DNA from 3 places in the Azoarcus sp. DD4 genome. Region 2 is predicted to be linked to each of the others. Evidence: predicted binding sites of a transcription regulator. Region 2 holds the regulator's gene; each other region holds the start of a gene.
What was found. The regulator HrcA, encoded in region 2, represses chaperone genes, less so after heat shock. The targets are predictions, from matches to a motif close to TNTTAGCACTCNNNGNCNNNGAGTGCTAANA.
Positions count from the first base shown of each region.

Region 1: the regulator HrcA is predicted to act here: its motif matches at 1,516-1,546, upstream of groES (co-chaperone GroES).
Region 3: the regulator HrcA is predicted to act here: its motif matches at 2,299-2,329, upstream of CJ010_RS11250 (co-chaperone GroES).

Region 1 is NZ_CP022958.1:1,224,356-1,231,919, forward strand. Features, by position in the region: gene CJ010_RS05835 (ABC transporter permease) at 1-474, shown strand, start outside; gene CJ010_RS05840 (ABC transporter ATP-binding protein) at 627-1,421, shown strand; gene groES (co-chaperone GroES) at 1,635-1,925, shown strand; gene groL (chaperonin GroEL) at 1,977-3,626, shown strand; gene CJ010_RS05855 (response regulator transcription factor) at 3,927-4,613, shown strand; gene CJ010_RS05860 (sensor histidine kinase) at 4,588-6,075, shown strand; gene CJ010_RS05865 (DUF485 domain-containing protein) at 6,258-6,566, shown strand; gene CJ010_RS05870 (cation acetate symporter) at 6,563-7,564, shown strand, end outside.
Region 2 is NZ_CP022958.1:3,543,531-3,551,094, forward strand. Features, by position in the region: gene CJ010_RS16310 (PAS domain-containing hybrid sensor histidine kinase/response regulator) at 1-821, opposite strand, end outside; gene dapB (4-hydroxy-tetrahydrodipicolinate reductase) at 830-1,639, opposite strand; gene CJ010_RS16320 (outer membrane protein assembly factor BamE) at 1,682-2,095, opposite strand; gene fur (ferric iron uptake transcriptional regulator) at 2,215-2,652, shown strand; gene recN (DNA repair protein RecN) at 2,740-4,407, opposite strand; gene CJ010_RS16335 (NAD kinase) at 4,453-5,337, opposite strand; gene hrcA (heat-inducible transcriptional repressor HrcA) at 5,440-6,468, shown strand; gene hemH (ferrochelatase) at 6,518-7,564, shown strand, end outside.
Region 3 is NZ_CP022958.1:2,403,296-2,410,859, forward strand. Features, by position in the region: gene groL (chaperonin GroEL) at 242-1,885, opposite strand; gene CJ010_RS11250 (co-chaperone GroES) at 1,938-2,225, opposite strand; gene CJ010_RS11255 (lectin) at 2,728-3,411, shown strand; gene CJ010_RS11260 (sulfate ABC transporter substrate-binding protein) at 3,471-4,481, shown strand; gene CJ010_RS11265 (helix-turn-helix domain-containing protein) at 4,857-5,714, shown strand; gene CJ010_RS11270 (amidase) at 5,830-7,071, shown strand; gene arsA (arsenical pump-driving ATPase) at 7,133-7,564, opposite strand, start outside.

The DNA of each region.
Region 1 (7,564 bases), 2.3 Mb from region 2:
GGGGTGGTGGTGGTGACCAAGCTCGCGCTGGACTGGTTTTTCACCACCCAGATCGGCCTCGGCATGCGTTCGACCGGGTCCAATCCGCGCATGGCGCGCTCGCAGGGCGTCAATACCGGCTGGATGATCCTGGGCGGCATGGCTCTGTCGAACGCGCTGGTCGGCATGGCAGGCGCGCTCTTCGCGCAGACGCAGGGTGGCGCCGATATCTCGATGGGGGTGGGCACCATCGTCATCGGCCTGGCCGCGGTCATCGTGGGCGAGAGCATCCTGCCCTCGCGCAAGCTCTTCTTCGCCACGCTGGCCGTCATCGTCGGCGCCATCGTGTACCGCTTCTTCATCGCGCTCGCGCTCAACAGCGATTTCATCGGCCTGCAGGCCCAGGATCTCAACCTGGTCACCGCCGTGCTGGTGACGGTGGCACTGGTGCTGCCGATGCTCAAGCGCCGCTGGTCCGGCCGCAAGGGAGTCTGACATGAAACAACCCTCACGCTCACTGCGTTCGCGTAGGGCCGGCTTTGCACAGCCGGCCCGTTCGGTAGGCACGGCGCAGTGCGCCGCGAAACCCCTGCCTCACCCCCCCAAGGGGGCGGCAGTACGCTTGAGGCGGCTAGGCGCATACTGACATGCTGCGCGCAACCGACCTCCACATTACCTTCAACGCCGGCACGCCCATCGAGACCCGTGCGCTGCGCGGGATGACGCTGGAAATCCCGAGCGCTCAGTTCGTCACCGTGATCGGCTCCAATGGCGCTGGAAAATCGACCTTCCTCAACGCCGTGTCGGGCGACATGGCGGTCGACAGCGGCCGCATCGAGATCGACGGTGTCGATGTCACCCGGCAGCCGGTGTGGGAGCGCGCCAGCCGCGTCGCGCGCGTGTTCCAAGACCCGATGGCGGGCACCTGCGAAGACCTCACCATCGAGGAGAACATGGCGCTCGCAGACCTGCGCGGCGGCCGGCGCGGCTTTGGTCGCGCGGTGAAGGCGGCGCGGCGCGAGGAATACCGCGCCCACCTCGCGACCCTCGGCCTCGGCCTGGAGAACCGCCTGGCAGACCGCATCGGACTGTTGTCCGGCGGCCAGCGTCAGGCGGTCAGCCTGCTGATGGCGGCGTTGCAGCCGTCGCGCATCCTGCTGCTCGACGAGCACACCGCGGCGCTCGACCCGCGCACGGCCGACTTCGTGATCCAGCTCACTGCCCGCATCGTCGCCGAGCACAAGCTGACGACCATGATGGTCACGCACAGCATGCGGCAGGCGCTGGACGTGGGCGAACGTACCGTGATGCTGCACCAGGGCAGGGTGGTGCTGGACGTTTCCGGCAAGGAGCGGGAAGGTCTGGATGTGCCTGATCTGCTGGCGATGTTCGAGCGGGTGCGTGGCGAAAAGCTGGACGACGACGCACTGCTGCTGGGCTGACGGGCCTGCAGGTGGCGCCCGGGGCGGTGGTGCGCGCCGCCTCGAAAAAGATATCGATATGTCCGTACTTGAAATCGGCCGGGGCCGTCCCTATTATTAGCACTCGTTGGCAGTGAGTGCTAACAGCCGCGGCGGTGCCGCGGAACCCCAGCGAATTTAGTTTGCGGGCTTGGCCCGTGTTGTCAGTTGAATCGAAAAGAAGGAGTGAGATCCATGAAGATTCGTCCCTTGCATGATCGCGTGATCGTCAAGCGTCTGGAAGCCGAGCGCAAGACCGCCAGCGGCATCGTGATCCCCGACTCCGCGGGCGAAAAGCCCGACCAGGGCGAAGTCCTGGCGGTCGGCAACGGCAAGATCCTGGACGACGGCAAGGTCCGCCCGATGGCCGTCAAGGCCGGCGACAAGGTGCTGTTCGGCAAGTACGCCGGCCAGTCCGTGAAGGTCGAGGGCGAAGAGCTGCTCGTCATGCGCGAAGAAGACATCATGGGTGTGGTCGAGGCCTGAGCCTCCCGCATTGCCTGATCCGCAATCCCGAATTTCAAGGAGTTCTAAAGAATGGCTGCTAAAGAAGTCAAGTTTGGCGATTCCGCCCGCGAGCGCATGGTTGCCGGCGTCAATGTGCTGGCCAACGCCGTCAAGGTGACCCTGGGCCCGAAGGGCCGCAACGTGGTGCTCGAGCGCTCCTTCGGCGCCCCGACCGTGACCAAGGACGGCGTCTCCGTCGCCAAGGAAATCGAACTGAAGGACAAGTTCGAGAACATGGGCGCCCAGATGGTGAAGGAAGTCGCCTCCAAGACCTCCGACATCGCCGGTGACGGCACCACCACCGCCACCGTGCTGGCTCAGTCCATCGTCCGCGAAGGCATGAAGTTCGTCGCCGCCGGCATGAACCCGATGGATCTGAAGCGCGGCATCGACAAGGCCGTGATCGCCACCATCGAAGAGCTGAAGAAGATCTCCAAGCCCTGCTCGACCAACAAGGAAATCGCCCAGGTCGGTTCGATCTCGGCCAACTCCGACGCCGATATCGGCGGCATCATCGCCCAGGCGATGGAGAAGGTCGGCAAGGAAGGCGTCATCACCGTCGAAGACGGCAAGTCGCTGCAGAACGAGCTCGACGTCGTCGAAGGCATGCAGTTCGACCGCGGCTACCTGTCGCCCTACTTCATCAACAACCCGGATAAGCAGGTTGCCATCCTCGACAACCCCTTCGTCCTGCTGTTCGACAAGAAGATCTCCAACATCCGCGACCTGCTGCCGGTGCTGGAGCAAGTTGCCAAGGCCGGCCGTCCGCTGCTGATCATCGCCGAAGACGTCGATGGCGAAGCGCTCGCCACCCTGGTGGTGAACAACATCCGCGGCATCCTCAAGACCTGCGCCGTCAAGGCGCCGGGCTTCGGCGACCGTCGCAAGGCCATGCTGGAAGACATCGCCATCCTGACCGGCGGCCAGGTGATCGCCGAAGAAGTCGGCCTGACCCTCGAAAAGGCCACCCTGCAGGACCTCGGCCAGGCCAAGCGCATCGAGATCGGCAAGGAAAACACCATCATCATCGACGGCGCCGGCGAAGCCTCGCGTATCGAAGCCCGCGTCAAGCAGATCCGCGTGCAGATCGAGGAAGCGACCTCCGACTACGACCGTGAAAAGCTGCAAGAGCGCGTGGCCAAGCTGGCCGGCGGCGTTGCGGTGATCAAGGTCGGCGCCGCCACCGAAGTCGAGATGAAGGAAAAGAAGGCTCGCGTGGAAGACGCCCTGCACGCTACCCGCGCTGCGGTGGAAGAAGGCATCGTCCCCGGCGGCGGCGTTGCGCTGCTGCGTGCCCGGGCCAATCTGGCCGGTCTCAAGGGCGACAACCACGACCAGGACGCCGGCATCAAGATCGTGCTGCGCGCGATGGAGCAGCCGCTGCGTGAAATCGTTGCCAACGCCGGCGACGAAGCTTCCGTGGTGGTGAACAAGGTTGTCGAGGGTTCGGGCAACTTCGGCTACAACGCTGCTTCCGGCGAGTACGGCGACATGGTCGAGATGGGCGTGCTGGACCCGACCAAGGTGACCCGCACCGCGCTGCAGAACGCCGCGTCGGTCGCCAGCCTGATGCTCACCACCGACTGCATGGTCGGCGAGCTGGCCGAAGACAAGCCGGCCGGCGGAATGCCGGGCATGGGCGGCATGGGTGGCATGGGCGGTATGGACATGGGCATGTAATGCCAGTCCGGCGAGCCTGATCGCCATGAACGGCCCCGCTACGGCGGGGCCGTTTTCGTTTACCGGCCGGTGGCGAAACAGGCGCAGCAAAGCGCACGCCGCCGGCGCTCCGGGCGTGTGATAATCCTTGACGGGGAAAGGGGGAAAAAGGCGGCAGGGAGTCACCACGCATTGCGCGATGAACTCCCTGGAACGTCGGCGACCATTAAGATGGCGACGCTCCCGAAGACCGAGTAAAAGGAGAACAGCGGAACGCACTCTAGGCGTATCCGCTTACGTACAACTTACATCCGGAATCCTATGCGCATCCTTCTGGCGGAAGACGATCCGGTCATCGCCGACGGCATCGTCAGGGCGCTCAAGCGTAGCGGTTATGCGGTGGACCATGTCGGCAACGGCGCCGAAGCGGACGCGGCGCTGGCGTCCCAGCCCTACGATCTGCTGATACTCGACCTCGGCTTGCCCAAACTACCGGGCATCGAGGTGCTGAAGCGGGTGCGGGCGCGGAAGTCCGCGCTGCCGGTGTTGATCCTCACCGCGCAGGACGGCGTCGAGGACCGTGTGCGCGGCCTGGACGCGGGGGCCGATGACTACCTCACCAAGCCCTTTGCGCTGCCCGAACTCGAAGCCAGGGTGAGGGCGCTGACGCGCCGCGGCACTGGCCAGCCGCGCTGTATCGAGGTGGGGAATCTCAGCTACGACCAGGCCGACCGGGTGGTCAAGATCGGTGGTCAGGTGGTGGAGCTCTCGGCACGCGAGATCGGTCTGCTCGAAGTTTTCATCCTCCGCGTCGGTCGCCTGGTCAGCAAGGATCAGCTGGTCGATCACCTTTGCGGCTGGGGCGAAGAGGTGTCGAGCAATGCCATCGAAGTCTACGTGCACCGGCTGCGCAAGAAGCTGGAAGCGAGCGGTGTGCGCATCGTGACCGTACGCGGGCTTGGATACTGCCTGGAAAACCCGGATGCTGTCCAGGCGGCGAAAGGCTGACAAGGGCGGCAGCGGCGGGCGGGCAGGAGGGCAGCCGAACTCGCTCTTCGGCGAAATCCTCGACTGGATGCTCGCGCCGCTGCTGTTCCTGTGGCCGATATCCATCATCGTCACGCACAACGTCGCGGACAACATCGCCAACCAGCCGTATGACCGCGCGCTGGCCGACAGCGTGCGTTCGCTCGCCCGCCTGGTGTCGGTCGAGGGGGGGCAGGTGGAAGTACATTTCCCGGCACCGCCGCGCGCCTTGTTTCGTGCCGATCAGGACGACACCGTTTACTACCAGGTCGCCAATCAGTCCGGCGAAACGATTACCGGCGACCGGGAGATTCCCTGGGTGCCGCCGCCGCCCATCGTGTTGGCCGAAGAGGTACTGTATCGCGACGAGGTGATCCACGGCGAAGAGGTGCGCGTGGCTTACCAGTTCCTCAAGGCATGGCCCGAACCCGCCAGTCCGCTGGTGCTGGTGCAGGTGGCGGAAACCCGCAACAAGCGGTCGGATCTTGCCTCACGCGTGGTCACCGGGGTGCTGCTGCCGCAGTTCGCGATCATCCCGCTGGCGGTGGTGCTGGTGTGGGTGGGGCTGACGCGCGGCATCGCGCCGCTCAACCGCTTGCAGAGCCTGATCCGGCGGCGGCGTCCGACCGACCTGTCGCCTATCGTGCCGGCGAGCGTGCCGGAAGAGGTGCGGCCGCTGATCGTCGCCTTCAACGACATGATGGCGCGCCTGGAGGAGAACCTGCAGGCGCAGCAGCGTTTCATCGCCGACGCTGCGCACCAGATGCGCACGCCGCTCACCGGTCTGAAGATGCAGACCGATCTTGCCCTGCTCGAGAGCGATCCCGAGCAACTGCGTGCCTCCCTCACCCAGATCGGCCAGAGCGCGGATCGCGCCAGCCATCTCATCAACCAGTTGCTGTCGCTGGCGCGTGCCGAGGCGAGTTTCGAGAAGCTCTACACGGTGGAGCCGGTCGATCTCGAAGCGGTCGTGCGCGAGGTGGCGCAGGATCTCTTCCCGCGTGCGCTGGCCAAGAACATCGACCTCGGTGTGGAAAGCAGCGGCCAGGTATTGCAGGTGGAAGGCAATGCTGTTCTGCTGCGGGAGATGATCAAGAATCTGATGGACAACGCGATCAAGTACACCCCGCGCGGCGGCAGCGTGACCGCCCGCACCCGCCACCCCGGCGCACCCATCCTCGAGGTCGAAGATACCGGCGCCGGGATTCCGGAGGCGGATCGGGAGCGGGTGTTCGAACGCTTCTACCGCGTGCTGGGCAGCGGCGTAGACGGTTCCGGGCTCGGCCTGCCTATCGTGCGGGAGATCGCCGAGTTGCATCGCGCCACGGTGACGCTCAGTCCGAATGCCGGGGGCCGCGGTACCGTTGCGCAAGTCGTTTTTCCGCGTAGCCACGTGGCGCCGCCACCGCTGCCGGCCCATGGCGACTACTTCACACTCGGATGAGCCGGGCAGTCGAGTTATCCAATTTTTTAATCATTTCATCAATTAATATTTAAATTACAGTTAAGACGCTGTTGTGTAAGGAAAAATCTTACAAACCGTAAGCCCGTCGTAAGTCTCCGGGAATAACTTGCAGCCTGTCCGGGCGTAAGTCCGGCCTGACCAATAGTGTTAAGGAGGGAGACATGCAAGACGACCTGGTGGCAAAAATCGTCGCCAACCCGAAGTATCAGCGCCTGACCAGCACGCGCTCGAGCTTCGGCTGGCTGCTCACCGCGATCATGATGATCGTGTACTACGGCTACATCGCCATCATCGCCTTCGACAAGGAGATGTTCTCTGCCCGCCTCGGCGAGGGCGTCATGACACTCGGCATCCCGGTCGGTTTCGGCGTGATCGTGTTCACCATCATCATCACCGGCATCTACGTCCGCCGCGCCAACTCGGAATTCGATGCGCTGACCTCGGACATCGTCAAGGAGAGCAGCAAATGATCGGTCGTCATGTGCGTTTTGCCGGCGGCCTTGCGCTTGCCGGGCTGTCGGCGGCGGCGCTCGCCGCCGGTGGCGACCTCGGCCAGGCCGAGAAGCAGGCCACCAACTGGACCGCGATCATCATGTTCGCCGTGTTCGTGGTTGCCACCCTCTACATCACCAAGTGGGCTGCAGCCAAGACCAAGTCGGCGGCCGATTTCTACACCGCGGGCGGCGGTATCACCGGCTTCCAGAACGGCCTCGCGATCGCCGGCGACTACATGTCGGCAGCGTCCTTCCTCGGTATTTCCGCCGCGGTGATGGCCAACGGCTATGACGGCCTGATCTACTCGATCGGCTTCCTCGTCGGCTGGCCGGTGATCACCTTCCTGATGGCGGAGCGCCTGCGCAACCTCGGCAAGTTTACCTTCGCCGACGTTGCCGCCTACCGCTTCAAGCAGACCCCGATCCGCGCCTTTGCCGCGTCCGGCACGCTGGTCGTGGTGGCCTTCTACCTGATCGCCCAGATGGTCGGTGCCGGCCAGCTGATCAAGCTGCTGTTCGGCCTTGAGTACTGGATGGCTGTGGTCATCGTCGGCGCGCTGATGATGGTCTACGTGTTGTTCGGCGGCATGACCGCGACGACCTGGGTGCAGATCATCAAGGCCTGCCTGCTGTTGGGCGGTGCGAGCTTCATGGCCTTCATGGTGCTGCTGAACTACGGTTTCTCGCCCGAGGCGCTGTTCGCCGAGGCGGTCAAGGTCAAGGCCGGTGTCGCCACTGTTGCCGGCAAGACTCCGGAAGAAGCAGGTGTGATCGGTCAGGCGATCATGGGGCCGGGCTCCTTCATCAAGGATCCGATCTCGGCGATCTCCTTCGGCATGGCGCTGATGTTCGGTACTGCTGGTTTGCCGCACATCCTGATGCGCTTCTTCACCGTGCCGGATGCCAAGGAAGCACGCAAGTCGGTGTTCTGGGCAACCACCTGGATCGGCTACTTCTACATCCTTACCTTCATC
Region 2 (7,564 bases):
ACGCCTTTCTGGTGGGCACGCAGGGCGAGCGTGCGCACCGTTTCGGCCACCACCGAGGTGATCGAGAAGTCGATTTCTTCCAGGCTGAGGCGGCCGGCCTCGATGCGGGAGAAATCGAGGATGTCGTTGATGATGGTGAGCAGCGCCTCGGCCGAAGACTTCACCGTCTGCAGGTAGTCGCGCTGCTCCGGCGCCAGCGCCGAATCGAGCAGCAGCTCGGTCATGCCGAGGATGCCGTTCATCGGCGTGCGGATCTCGTGGCTCATGTTGGCGAGGAAGTCGCCCTTGGCGCGACTGGCCGCCTCGGCCGCTTCCTTGGCCTGCAGCAATTCGAGCTCGCGCAGGCGGTGGCTGGTGACATCGCGATAGATGCCGACGACACGGCGCCAACGTCCGTCGCCGCCACGCTCCTTGGCCTGGCCGCGGACCAGCACCCAGCGCCAGGCATCGTCGGCACCGAGCACGCGGAACTCGCATTCGAAGCGCGACTCGCCGTCGCGCAGATGGGCGACGAACTCGTCGCGCAACATCTCCCGGTCTTCGCCACGCACCAGCGGAAGCCAGTCTTCCAGGCGGCCGCCGATGCTCCCCGGGTCGTAGCCGAGCCAGGCCCAGCCCTGCGCGTCGACGTTGAGTTCGCCGTGTTCGCAATCCCAGTCCCACAGTCCGGCGCCGGCGCCCATGGTGGCGAGCTGCAGGCGCTCCTGGGCCACAGCGAGATCATGCAGCGCGGCATCGCGCTCCGCGCGCAGACGCGATGCCTCGTCCTGCGGCGCCTCGCCGCCGTCGTCCTGATCGGGCTCCGCGGACCGGGCGCTCATTGCCGGGCTCAGCGCAAACCGAGCACGTCCTGCATGTCGAACAGACCGGAGCGGCGCCCCGCGAGGAAGCGCGCCGCCCGCAGCGAGCCGAGCGCATACGGCATGCGGCTGCCCGACTTGTGGGTGATCTCGATGCGCTCGCCGATGCCGGCGAAAAGCACGGTGTGATCGCCGACCACATCGCCGCCGCGGATGGTGGAGAAACCGATGGTCTCGGCCTTGCGCTCGCCGGTGACACCTTCGCGGCCGTAGATCGCGCAGTTTTCCAGATCGCGCCCCAGCTCGCGGGCAACGACTTCGCCCATGCGCAGCGCCGTGCCCGACGGGGCATCGACCTTGAAGCGATGGTGCGCCTCGATCACTTCGACGTCGTAGCCTTCGTCGAGGATGCGCGCCGCCACTTCGAGCAGGCGGAACACCGCATTCACGCCAACCGCCATGTTGGGCGCGAAGACTACCGGGATCGCCTCGGCCGCCCTGGCGATCGCGGCCTTGCCGGCGGCGTCGAAGCCGGTGGTGCCGATCACCATCGCCTTGCCGAACTCGCGGGCGATGGCGAGGTGCGCCAGCGTGCCCTCCGGCCGGGTGAAGTCGATCACGCAATCGGCGGCGGCGATGGCCGCGCGCACGTCGTCCGTGATCGCGACGCCGCTCGCCACGCCGACGAACTCGCCGGCATCGCGGCCGATGAAGGTGCTGCCGGCGCGGTCGAAGGCGGCCGCAAGCGCGATCTCTTCGTCCTTCAGCGCAGCCTCGATCAGCATGCGGCCCATGCGGCCGGAAGCCCCTGCAATTGCGACACGTACAGGTGTGGTCATGTTCTTTCCTGGATGCTGGGCGGCGACATCCGGCCGCCGCGATTATTGCTTGCCGTCGGCCGGCACTTCCACCACGCGGGTGCGGCTGCTCTGCTGCTGGGCGGCGGCATTCTGCGCATCGCCCGCCTGGATGTCGCCTTCCACGTGGTCGAGCTTGTCGTCGACGAAGAACACCGAGAACACCCGCTGCTCCGGTTCGCCGCTGCCCGGCTTGAAGCGGTAGACGTAGTCCCAGCGATTGGTGCGGAAGATGTCCACGACCAGCGGGGAACCGAGCACGAAGCGCACCTGCTCGCGGGTCATGCCGCGCTTGAGCTGGGCCACCATGGCCTGGTCGACGTAGTTGCCCTGGCGGATGTCGATCCGGTAGGGGTCGACCTTCTGCGCGATCGTGCCAAAGGAGCAAGCGGTGAGCAGACTGGCGGCGGCGAGCGCCGTGATGAGCGATGAACGCATGTGGGATTTCGCGGTTGGGCGCCGTACAGACCGACGCTGGTTCTCAGTAAAGGGCAAAAAATATAACATAGCGAGGTACGGCGACACCGCCCTGCTTATTTTCCCCCCACAGGACGACCATGTCCGAGAACTCCAAGAACCTCAAGAGTATCGGTCTGAAGGCCACGTATCCGCGCCTGAAGATTCTCGACCTTTTCCAGACCTCCGATCAGCGCCACCTCACCGCCGAGGACGTCTATCGCCTGCTGATGGGGGAAGGCATGGACATCGGCCTCGCCACCGTCTACCGCGTCCTCACCCAGTTCGAACAGGCCGGCCTGCTCGAACGGCACTACTTCGAATCCGGCAAGGCGGTTTTCGAGCTCAACCAGGGCGGCCATCACGACCACCTCGTCTGCCTGCAGTGCGGCAAGGTCGAGGAATTCTTCGATCCGGAAATCGAAAAGCGCCAGAACGCGATTGCCGAAGAACGCGGCTTCGCGGTCAAGGAACACGCCCTCTATCTCTACGCCGACTGCCTGCGCAAGGACTGCCCCAACCGCCACGGCGAGCACTGAACGCTACGGCGCGCCGCGCCGTGGCGGGTTCTCCCATACCAGCGAAGGGGCGACCCTGGGCCGGCGGGATTCGATTCTGCCCGCCGCTCAGGCCAGGCCGAGCATCTCCGCTGCATGCTGACGGGTGGTGGCGGTGATGTTCACGCCGCCGAGCATGCGCGCAATTTCCTCGATGCGCGCCTCGCTGTCGAGCGGCCGCACCTCACTCAGGGTTTCGCCCTCGCGCTCGGCCTTGGCGATGCGCCATTGCCAGTCGGCGCAGGCGGCAACCTGGGGCAGATGGGTGACGCACAGCACCTGGCGCTCGCGCCCGAGGCGGTGCAGCAGCTTGCCGACGATCTCGGCCACGCGCCCGCCGATGCCGACGTCGACCTCGTCGAAGATCAGCGTCGGCGTCGCCGAATCGCGGCTGGTCATGACCTGGATGGCCAGTCCGATGCGCGCCAGCTCGCCACCGGACGCCACCTTGGCGAGGCTGCGCAGATCCTGACCGGCATTGGCGGCCACGCGGAACTCCACCTGCTCGACCCCGTGCGCACCCGGCTCGCAAGCCTCCAGCGCCACCTGGAAGCGGCCGCCTTCCATCGCCAGCGTCTGCATCGCCTCGCTGATCTCTCGCGACAGCGCTTCGGCTGCAGGCCGCCGTGCGGCCGACAGGCGCGCCGCCGCCGCATCGAAAGCCACACGCGCCTCTGCCTCTGCCCCGGCCAGCCGCACCGGATCGGCCTGGGCTTCCAGCATCTCGCTGCGCTCACGCCACTGGCCGGCAAGCGCGGGCAGCTCTTCCGGCGCAACGCGATACTTGCGCGCCACATCCATGACCGCCGCGATGCGCCGCTCCACTTCGCCGAGGCGCTGCGGATCGAGATCCAGCCTCTCCCGGTAGCGGCGCAGGGCGTGCAGCGCCTCGTCGGCCTGGATCGCCGCCGAGGACAACAGCTCGCGCACGTCGGCCAGCCCGGCGTCGACATCGGCCAGTTCGGCGATGCGGCCATCGAGATGGCGCAACACCGCGCACACCGCGTAATCGCCCTCGCCCAGCGCCGTGAGGGTTTCGTCCGCCCCCTCCATCAGGCTGGCCGCGTGGGCAAGGCGACCGTGTTCGGCATTGATGTCGCCCCACTCGGCCGGATCGAAGGCGAGTTCGTCGAGCTCGGCGAGCTGCCAGCCCAGCAGTTCGCGCTCGCGCGCCGACGCCGCCGAATCCTGCTCGGCGTTGCGGCGCAGGGTGGCGATGCGCTGCCACTCGCGATGACAGGCAAGCACTTCCGCCGCCAGCGTGCCCGCCCCGGCGTGGGCATCGAGCAGCTGACGCTGCGCGTCCCCGCGCAGCAGCGCATGATGGGCATGCTGGCCGTGAATGTCGGCCAGCCATTCACCGGCTTCGCGCAGTTGCGCCAGCGTGACCGGCGTGCCGTTGATCCAGGCGCGGCTGCGGCCATTGGTATCGACCACGCGGCGCAGGATCAGCACGCCATCGTCGATCGAAAGTTCGTGTTCCCCCATCCAGGCGCCGAAGGCCGCCGTCACCGACGGATCGGACGGCGGATCGAACTCGGCGGCGATGTCCGCCTTGTCGCGTCCGCGCCGGACCACCGCGCTTTCGGCCCGCCCGCCCAGGGCGAGCCCGAGCGCATCGAGCAGGATGGATTTGCCGGCGCCGGTCTCGCCGGTGAGCGCGCCGAAGCCGGCGCCGAATTCGAGTTCGAGGCGGTCGACGATGACGAAGTCGCGGATGGTCAGGCGGCGCAGCATGATGGTCTGGGATCGGGAAAATGCCGTCAGGCGCGCTGACGGGCTTCAGTTGTGACGGGGCGTCGCGCTCCAGTGCAGCTTCTCGCGCAGCATCGCGTAGTAGCTGTAGCCTTCGGGATGGAGCAGGCGCACCGCCAGCGGCGAACGGGTGATCTTGACGCAGTCGCCGGCGCGGGCGTCGAAACGCGCCTGACCGTCGAAGTGGATGCGGGCATCGTGCGGCGGCAACAGCACGATCTCGATGCGGCAGGAATCGGGCAGCGTGACGGGGCGTGCGGTCAGCGCGTGGGGACAGAGCGGCACCAGCGCAATGCCGTCCACCCCCGGATGCAGGATGGGGCCGTTGGACGACAGCGCGTAGGCGGTGGACCCGGTCGGCGTGGAGATGATCATGCCGTCGGAACGCTGGGTGTAGACGAATTCGCCGTCGATCAGCAGATCGAACTCGATCATCCGGCCGAGATCGCCCTTGTTCACCACCACGTCGTTGAGCGCCGGTGTATGGAACACCCGCTGGCCGCTGCGCAACACCTCGGTGTCGAGCATGAAACGCGACTCCTCGCGGTAGCGGCCATCGACGATTTCGCCGAGCCGTTCGAGCGCTTCGCTGCGGGCGACGTCGGTCAGGAAGCCGAGCCGGCCCAGATTGACGCCGACCAGCGGCACCTCGTGCTCGGCCAGCCGGCGGGCGGAATTCAGCATGGTGCCATCGCCGCCGACGACCACCGCAAGTTCGGCCTGGGCGCCGATTTCCTCGTAGGTGGCCACGGCGAAATCACCCGCGCCGCCGACGGAACTTGCCGTGCCCTGCTCGATCCACACGACAAGACCGCGCTGCCGCAGATAGTTGGCGATGGCGAATACCGACTCCGCGACGTCGGGACTCTGGTACTTGCCGATCAGGGCGATGCTACGGAAATGCGCACTCATGGGCGCGGATTAAACCACATTCGTGTAACAGCATGGCGTACCGCGCGCTTGGCAGCGGGCCGCCCTCTTCCCTAGAATCCGGCATCATCCTTGCGAACCGCCATGAACCCGCTCGACGCCCGCTCCCAGATCCTGCTCAAGACGCTGATCGAACGCTATATCGCCGAGGGGCAGCCGGTCGGCTCGCGTGCGCTTTCCCGCTATTCCGGCCTGGAGCTGTCGCCGGCGACCGTGCGCAACGTGATGAGCGACCTCGAAGAGATGGGCTTCATCGCCAGCCCGCACACCTCGGCGGGTCGCGTGCCGACCGCGCTGGGCTACCGCTTCTTCGTCGATGCGCTGCTCACGGTGCATCCGATGGAGCGCGCGCGGGTCCAGGCCCTCAAGGGCCAGCTGATGCCCGACCAGCCGCAGCGCCTGATCAGCTCGGCCTCGCACCTGCTGTCCGACCTCACCCAGTTCGCCGGCGTGGTGGTGGCCCCGCGCAAAGAGGCGGTGCGCATCCGCCAGATCGAATTCATCAGCCTGTCCGAAACCCGCATCCTGCTCATCATCGTCACCACCGCGGGCGACGTGCAGAACCGCATCCTGCTCACCCGGCGGGCCTACTCCGCGTCCGAACTGAGCGGCGCGGCAATCTACCTGAACGAGCACTTCGCCGGCCTGTCCTTCGACGAAATCCGCGAACGCATCCAGGACGAGCTCAAACAGTTGCACAGCGACATGAGCGAGCTGATGACGGCCACGGTGGAGGCCGGCACCGAGGCGGTGGCGGAAACCGAGAGCAACTACGTCATTTCCGGCGAGACGAACCTGCTCGACGTCGAGGACCTGTCGTCCAACATGTCGCGGCTGCGCGAGCTCTTCAAGCTCTTCGAGCAGAAGACCGGCCTGATGCAGCTGCTGGACCTGTCCAACCGGGCGCAGGGCGTGCAGATTTTCATCGGCGGCGAATCCGGCCTTGCCCCCCTCGATGGCTGCAGCGTGATCACCGCCGCCTACGAGGTGGACGGCGAGGTGGTCGGCTCGGTCGGCGTCATCGGTCCCACCCGCATGGCCTACGACCGCGTGATTCCCATCGTGGATATCACCGCGCGCCTGCTGTCGAACGCCCTTTCATCGAATCACTGACGACCGGCCATCCCGGCCGGCGCCGCGCATCGCTGCGCAAAGGATCTTCATGGCCCGCTTCTGGACCGAACCGCAGCACAAGCACGGCACGCCGCCCCGCATCGGCGTGCTGCTGGCCAACCTCGGCACGCCGGAGGCACCCTCGGCCGCCGCGCTGCGCCCCTATCTCAAGCAGTTCCTGTCCGACCCGCGCGTGGTGGAAATTCCCCGCGTGGTATGGTGGCCCATCCTCAACGGCATCATCCTCAATACCCGCCCGGCGAAATCCGCGGCCAAGTACGCCAGCATCTGGATGGACGAGGGCTCGCCACTCAAGGTCCACACCCAGCGCCAGAGCCGGCTGCTGGCTGCCAGGCTCGGGGACGGGCTCGAAGTCTCCTGGGCGATGCGTTACGGCGCACCGTCGATACCCGACCAGCTGAACGGGATGCGCGCCGCCGGCTGCGACCGCATCCTGGTCGTGCCGATGTATCCGCAGTTCTCGGCCAGCACCACCGCCAGCGTCATGGATGAAGTGGCGCACTGCCTTTCCCGCTGGCGCAACCTGCCCGAACTCCGCTTCGTCCGCAGCTTTCACGATGATCCCGGCTACATCGCCGCGCTCGCCCGTAGCGTGCGTGAGCACTGGGCAACACACGGCCAGCCCGACCGGCTGGTGATGAGTTTCCACGGCACGCCGCGCCGCACGCTGGATCTCGGCGACCCCTACCATTGCGAATGCCGCAAGACGGCCCGGCTGGTGGGCGAGGCGCTCGAACTGCCCGCCGAGCGCCTGCTCGTCACCTTTCAGTCCCGTTTCGGCAAGGCGGAATGGCTGCAGCCCTACACCCAGCCCACGCTCGAAGCACTTGCCCGCGACGGCGTCGGGCGAGTGGACGTGATGTGTCCCGGCTTCGTCGCCGACTGCCTCGAAACCCTGGAGGAGATCGCGATGGAGTGCCGTGCCGCCTTCCTCGGCGCGGGCGGCAAGGCCTTCCACTACCTGCCCTGCCTCAACGAGCGCGAAGACTGGATCGCCGCCCTGGCGGACCTGACCCGTCGCCAGCTCGGCCACTGGCTGGACCGGCCGGCACCGTCGGACGAAGCGCTCGCCGCC
Region 3 (7,564 bases), 1.1 Mb from region 2:
CGGCGTATGCGTCATGACAGCGAGCAAGACATGTGCCGCGCCCTCGGGGGGACGGTATGTGGAAGGGTCCTCATCGGCGCTGGCGTGGCGGTGTAAAAAGCACCGACATCGGAGCGATCTGACCCGACTGCCGGGCCCGCGAGACGTGCTCCGCGGGGACGTACCATCGGCGGCAAGCGAATCGGGGCGGTCCCCGCCGTGGGGACCGCCCCGACACTGCCCTATGCCGACTTGAGCAGCCTTAGAACTCCGGCCCGCCGAACCCGCCCGGCCCGCCGTGCGCCAGGCCGGCGGCGCTGGGCTTGTCGTCCGCCTGTTCGGCCACCAGCGCGTCAGTGGTGAGGATCAGCGCCGCGACCGAGGCCGCGTTCTGCAGCGCGGAGCGGGTGACCTTGGCGGGATCGAGCACGCCCTGTTCCACCAGATCGCCGTACTGGCCGTTGGCGGCGTTGTAGCCGAAGTTGCCGCTGCCTTCGAGCACGCGGGCGACCACCACCGAGGCCTCGTCGCCGGCGTTGGCGACGATCTGGCGCAGCGGCTCTTCCACCGCGCGCAGCACGATCTTGATGCCGGCGTCCTGCTCGTGGTTGTCGCCCTTGAGGTCCTTGATCGCGGCGCGGGCGCGCAGCAGGGCGACACCGCCGCCGGGGACGATGCCTTCTTCCACCGCGGCGCGGGTGGCGTGCAGCGCATCCTCGACGCGCGCCTTCTTCTCCTTCAGTTCCACTTCGGTCGCCGCGCCCACCTTGATGACCGCCACGCCGCCGGCCAGCTTGGCCTTGCGTTCCTGCAGCTTCTCGCGGTCGTAGTCGGAAGTGGCAGCGGCGATCAATGCGTCGATGGAGGACACGCGCGCCTTGATCGCATCGACGCTGCCGGCGCCGTCGATCAGCGTGGTGTTCTCCTTCTGCACTTCCACCCGCTTGGCCTGGCCGAGGTCGGCCAGCGTGGCCTTTTCCAGGCTGAGGCCGACTTCCTCGGCGATCACCTGGCCGCCGGTGAGGATGGCGATGTCTTCCAGGATGGCTTTGCGGCGGTCGCCGAAGCCCGGCGCCTTCACCGCCACCACCTTGAGGATGCCGCGGATGGTGTTCACCACCAGGGTGGCCAGCGCTTCGCCGTCGACATCCTCGGCGACGATCAGCAGCGGGCGGCCGGCCTTGGCCACCTGTTCCAGCACCGGCAGCAGCTCGCGGATGTTGGAGATCTTCTTGTCGAACAGCAGGATGAAGGGGTTGTCCAGCTCGGCGACCTGCTTGTCCGGGTTGTTGATGAAGTAGGGCGAGAGATAACCGCGGTCGAACTGCAGGCCCTCGACCACGTCGAGTTCGTTATTCAGCGACTTGCCGTCCTCGACGGTGATCACGCCTTCCTTGCCCACCTTGTCGATGGCCTTGGCGATGATGTCGCCGATGTCGGCGTCCGAGTTGGCGGAAATGGCGCCCACCTGGGCGATTTCCTTGCTGGTGGTGGTCGGCTTGGCGATCTGCTGCAGCTCGGCGACGACGGCGGCCACCGCCTTGTCGATGCCGCGCTTGAGGTCGGCCGGATTGAAGCCGGCGGCAACGAACTTGAAGCCTTCGCGCACGATGGCCTGGGCCAGCACGGTGGCGGTGGTGGTGCCGTCACCGGCGTTGTCGGAGGTCTTGGAGGCGACTTCCTTCACCAGCTGCGCGCCGATGTTCTCGAACTTGTCCTTCAGCTCGATTTCCTTGGCGACCGAGACGCCGTCCTTGGTCACGGTGGGGGCGCCGAAGGAGCGCTCCAGTACCACGTTGCGGCCCTTGGGGCCGAGGGTCACCTTGACGGCGTTGGCGAGGATGTTGACGCCTTGCACGACCTTGGCGCGGGCGTCGTCACCGAAAAGCACTTGTTTGGCGGCCATGTATTGCTCCGTTGGATGTGTGTTGGATGAGTTGAAGCGGGCGGGGGCCGGCTTATTCGATGACGCCGAAGATGTCTTCTTCGCGCACGACGAGCACTTCCTCGCCGTCGATCTTCACCGCCTGGCCGGCGTACTTGCCGAACAGCACGCGGTCGCCGGCCTTGAGCTGCGGCGCGCGCAGTTCGCCGTTGTCGAGGATCTTGCCGCGGCCGACGGCGATGACTTCACCCTGGTCGGGCTTCTCGCCGGCGGAATCGGGAATGACGATGCCGCTGGCGGTGGTGCGCTCGGCTTCTAGGCGCTTGACGATGACGCGGTCGTGCAGGGGGCGAATGGCCATTGAGGTCTCCAGTGGATTCTTGGGGGGTGGGGCGACGTCGCCGCGTTATCGTTCGCCGGGCACGTCGCCTTTCCGTTGGCACTCGTCGAGGGAGAGTGCCAAGGCCGGCGAATCATGAATCAGCCTCCCGGTCATGCGTAGCGAATTATTTCGATTTGGCTGGATGTTTTTCTGATATGCCGTAAGCAAATTCGCGGCAGTTCCCGTGCCGCGTCGACGCCCTGCCGAAGATGTGCGGACAGGGCGCTGCTGCGCACGGTGCAGCGGCGGCACGCGGACTGTTGCGCAGGCAGCAGCGGGCGCCGGCAGCGCGCCCGGATGCCGTTCCCGGTCGGGTTGTTTTCCAATACCAAATCAGTAGCTTGCGGAAATTTACGGCTTGCCGGGCAAGGCTGGTATGGCGGCTGCTATAGGGCTTTCGGCTTACCCGCGGACGCTGCGCCGCGGGGCGCCTTGTCGGATCTAGCCCGCCTGCCGGCGTGGCCATCACGGGAATCCCTATATGCAGAAGAAAACCATCATCGCCGCGCTCTGCCTGCTGATGTCGCCGCTCGCCGGCGCGCAGCAGGCGGCCGACCCGAACAAGCCGCTGCCGCCCGCGAGCTTCTTCGTCACCAGCGTCGGCACCGGCAAGGGCGCGGATTTCGGCGGTCTGGCCGGGGCGGATGCCCATTGCCAGAAGCTTGCCGCGGGCACCACCGGCGCCGGCAAGACCTGGCGCGCCTACCTCAGCACCCAGGCCGCCAACGGCCAGCCGGCCATCAACGCCCGCGACCGTATCGGCAACGGCCCCTGGCACAACGTCAAGGGCCAGGAAATCGCCAAGGATGTCGCCCACCTGCACGGCGACAGCCTCGATGTCGCGCGCCTCGGCAACAACCTCAGCCGCCGCACCGCGCTCACCGAGAAGGGCGACTTCGTGAAGGGCTCGGGCGATACGCCCAACGAGCACGACATCCTCACCGGCTCCCAGCCCGACGGCCGCGCCTTCGCCGACGCCGCCGACCGCACCTGCCGCAACTACACCACCGCGGCCGAGGACGGCGCCGCCCAGGTCGGCCACTTCGACCGCACCGGCGGCGGCAACGTGTCGTGGAACTCTGCCCACGCCAGCCGCGGCTGTGGCCACGACAACCTGGTCAAGACCGGCGGCGCCGGCCTCCTGTACTGCTTCGCGGTCAATTGAGGGCTCCGCGCCCGCCGCAGGCATCACCTTTCCCACCGCAGCAACACTGGAAATCACTCATGACGATCAACACCTTCCGTCGCAGCCTCATCGCTCTCGCCCTCGGCGCCGCCCTGTCCGGCAACGCGCTCGCCGAGACCACGCTCCTCAACGTGTCCTACGACCCGACGCGCGAGCTCTACCAGGAATACAACACCGCCTTCGCCAAGTACTGGAAGGCCAAGGCCGGCGAGGACGTCGTCGTCAAGCAGTCGCACGGCGGCTCCGGCAAGCAGGCCCGCGGCGTGATCGACGGCCTGGAAGCCGACGTGGTGACGCTCGCGCTGGCCGGCGACATCGACGCCATCACCGAAAACGGCGGCGCGGTCGCGGCCGGCTGGCAGAAGAAGCTGCCGCTCAACGCCTCGCCCTACACCTCCACCATCGTGCTGCTGGTGCGCAAGGGCAACCCCAAGGGCATCAAGGACTGGAACGACCTCGCCAAGGCCGGCGTGGACGTGATCACCCCGAATCCGAAGACCTCCGGCGGCGCGCGCTGGAACTACCTGGCGGCCTGGGGCTACGCGCTCAAGCAGCAGGGCGGCAACGACGCCACCGCCAAGGACTTCGTCAAGAAGATCTACGCCAACGTCAAGGTGCTGGACTCCGGCGCGCGCGGCTCCACCACCACCTTCGTCGAACGCGGCATCGGCGACGTGCTGATCGCGTGGGAGAACGAGGCCTACCTGGCGCTGAAGGAATTCGGTGCCGACAAGTTCGAGATCATCACCCCGTCGGTCTCCATCCTGGCCGAACCGCCGGTGGCGGTGGTCGACAAGGTGGTCGACAAGCGCGGCACCCGCAAGGTCGCCACCGAGTACCTCAACTACCTCTACTCGCCGGAAGGCCAGGAGATCGCGGCGAAGAACTACTACCGCCCGACCGACGCCAAGGTCGCGGCCAAGTACGCCAAGCAGTTCGGCAAGGTGAACCTCTTCACCATCGACGCGGTGTTCGGCGGCTGGGGCAAGGTGCAGAAGGCCCACTTCGACGACGGCGGCGTGTTCGACCAGATCGCTGTGTTCAAGTAAGTCGTCCGCGGCTTCCACCGCGAAGGACGGCAGCGGTCCCGAAAGGGGCCGCTGCCGTTTTTGCTTCTGTTGGCTCAATGCAGGAATCGGAGCCGCCGAGGAAGATCTGAACCCGCTGGACAGGTGGCGAAAGAGAACTGGTCGCTCGGCAACGGCAGTGCGCAATATGCGTGAGAAAGACGCGCGGTCGGCGGTGTTGTCGTCTGCCTTTGTCACAGTCTACGTACGGCGGCCGGCAGCGCAAGAAAGCCGGCCCTTCCGCAGTTCTGCTCGTCTCTCCGCGGCGGCGTCATTCAGCACGCCGCGGCGCGCGGGCGATTTCCCCGCCCGAAGGTTTGACGTTATCTTTCCGGCATTGCAACCGGCGCTCGGGCTATGCCTCACGAAGAGGACTTCATCTTTTCTCCCCCGCCGGATCTGGCCGGCTGCGTGCAGCACGGCATGGTGAAAACCCTGCCGGGCGGGGGCTATCTGCTGCCGGCAGCCATGCATCCGATCTTCCTGGTGATCCTGCGCGGAGAGATCCGGGTCGATCACCCGGAAGGTTCGCGCAGCATGGCTACCCTCTGCCTGTGCGGCGGAACCTGTCGCGTGCTGCGGGCCTGGGCGGCCCCCGGCACGCGCATCCTGACGCTGGCGGTGCAGGCGGGACAGCTTAGGCGGCTGGTGGCCTTTCCGGCGCTGGAGATCATGGATGACTGGGTTGCGTTCGATGCATTCCTCAGCGGCCAGGAACGCGGCGAGGCGGCCCGATGCGAGGCCGCAATCACGGCGCACGACGATGCCGCCCGTCAGGCAGCCGCTTTCCTTGCACTCCTGTCGGCGTTACGCCAGCGCCGGCGAGAGCGCGAAGGAAATCTCGTGGTGCCGCCCGCGTATCTCGGTCTGTCGCCATGTGCGCTGGCCACCCAGTTTGGCCTTGGCCTGCGCCAGTTCGAACGCCGTTTCCGGGCCAGCTACGGGCAATCGCTTCGCAGCCTGCGCCAGCAATTGCGCTGCAGCCAGGTACTGGCTTCGTTCGTTTCCGGTCAGTCGAAGGCGCACTCGCTGGCGGATCTCGCCGCCAACTTCGGCTATTTCGATCAATCGCATCTCAACCGCGATCTGGTCCGCTACACCGGTTATTCTCCGGGCCAACTGCTTGCCGGCATCGCCGGGGACGATCCGGCCTTCTGGCCATACCGGATTTCGCCGCTGGAAATGGTCCGGCTGTTCGGCGCGGCCGGGTACTGAGCCTGTCGTTTCGATACAAGACCCTCGACGGGCTGCGTTCCTAGACTGGTCCGGTTTTTCCACTCCGGTATCGCGCCATGTTCACCCCCCTTTCGTCCGTTTCCTCGTCGCGTCCATGAGCGCGCCGGACCTTTCGCACCTCACCGCCACGCAGGCCGCCCGGGATCTGCGCGCGGGGCGCTATTCGGCCGAGCAACTCGCGCTTGCCTGCCAGGCGCGCATCGACCGCTTCAACCCGACGCTGAACGCCCTGGTCACGCCCAACCGCGAGGGCGCGCTGCTCGCGGCGCGCGAAGCCGACCGCCGTCTTGCGCGTGGCGACGCGGCGCCGGCCTTGCTGGGCGTGCCGGTTTCGGTGAAGGATGCCTTTGCCACCCGGGACATGCTCACCACCTCCAGCCATCGCCCGCTGGCCGCGTACTTCCCCTCCGCCGACGCAACCGTGGTTGCGCGCTGGCGCGAGGCCGGCGCGGTGCTGATGGGCAAGAGCAATCTGCCGGAACTCGGCGGACCCGGCCGCAGCGTCTGGCACATGCTGGCTTTCGGCGTGCTGGCGCGCAGCGTGGAGGACCTGCATCTGGGCTACAGCCTGCTGGCCGGACCTGACCAGGTGGATTGGAGCGTGCCGCCCTTTCCGGCGGAACCGCTATCTGTTCCGGCGACAGCCGACAGGGCCGCGCCGATGCGCGTCGCGGTGTGGGACGACTTCGCCGGCACGCCGCTGTGCCCGCGTACGCGGCGCGGTCTGGAGAACCTGACGGGTAAACTCTCTGCCGCCGGACACGAGGTGGTGCGCTGCGCACCGCCGGATTTCGATGTGCGCGCTGCGTGGGAGACCTTCGGCCTGATCGGCGGAGCGGAAATCGGACTCGGCATGCCGGGCTGGCAGCGCCGGCTCTTCCTGGCCCTGCGATATCTCCTGCCGCGCAACCACGTCATCACCCGGGCGGTCGCCGGGGGCATGCGTTTCGACCTGCGCCGCTACAACCAGGCGCTGAACCAGCGCGAAGCCCTGATCCAGTCGCTGGAACGCTTTCTGGGCGAGTGGGACGCGGTCATCTGCCCGGTGGCGGCGACCGGGCCCTATCCGGGCGAACCGATGCCGCCCACCAGGAAGCCGCCGCGGCTGAAGGTGGGCGAGGCCACGCTGCCCTATCTGGAAGCCACCATCCCGATGACAGCGCCGTTCTCCCTGACGGGCAGCCCGGTGCTTAGCCTGCCGGTGAGCTTGGAGGCCGGTTTGCCTGTGGGGGTGCAGGTCATCGGCAAACGCTGGCAGGAGCACACCCTACTGCAGACCGGCCTCCGGCTGGAAAGCGTGCTGGGCGGATTCGTGCCGCCGCCGCTGGCGGAATGAGCGGAGCGGGCGTTTTCGATCCGCTCCGCGCCATAGCGCAGTCGCCGGCCTGCGGGCGGCGCTACAGCACCTGCCGCAGACCTTCCACGCCCACCGGTGCCTCGGCCAGCCACGGCAGCAGCGCGAAGCGCGGGGCGAGGTCCTCGCTGACCCGGCGGGTGAAGGGAAGCTCGTGGCGGGCGCGCTGCGCGAGCAGGGGATGGTGCGTGCCGCTGGCGAGCAGGGACTGGTTGACTACCCAGCCGTAGGGCGCGATTCCGGCGCGGGCGAGGTCGGCCTGCAGGCGCTCGGCTTCATGCACCGGCGTGGCTTCGGGCAGGGTGACGATCAGCACATGGGTGAATTCCGGGTCGCGCAGGCGCGGCAGCAGCTGGCGTACCGCCTCCGGCATTTCGCCCTGGGTGCGGCTCACCTCGCGGTGATAGGCCTCGGCAGCATCGAGCAGCAGGATGGTGTGGCCGGTGGGTGCGGTGTCCAGCACCACGAAACCGTC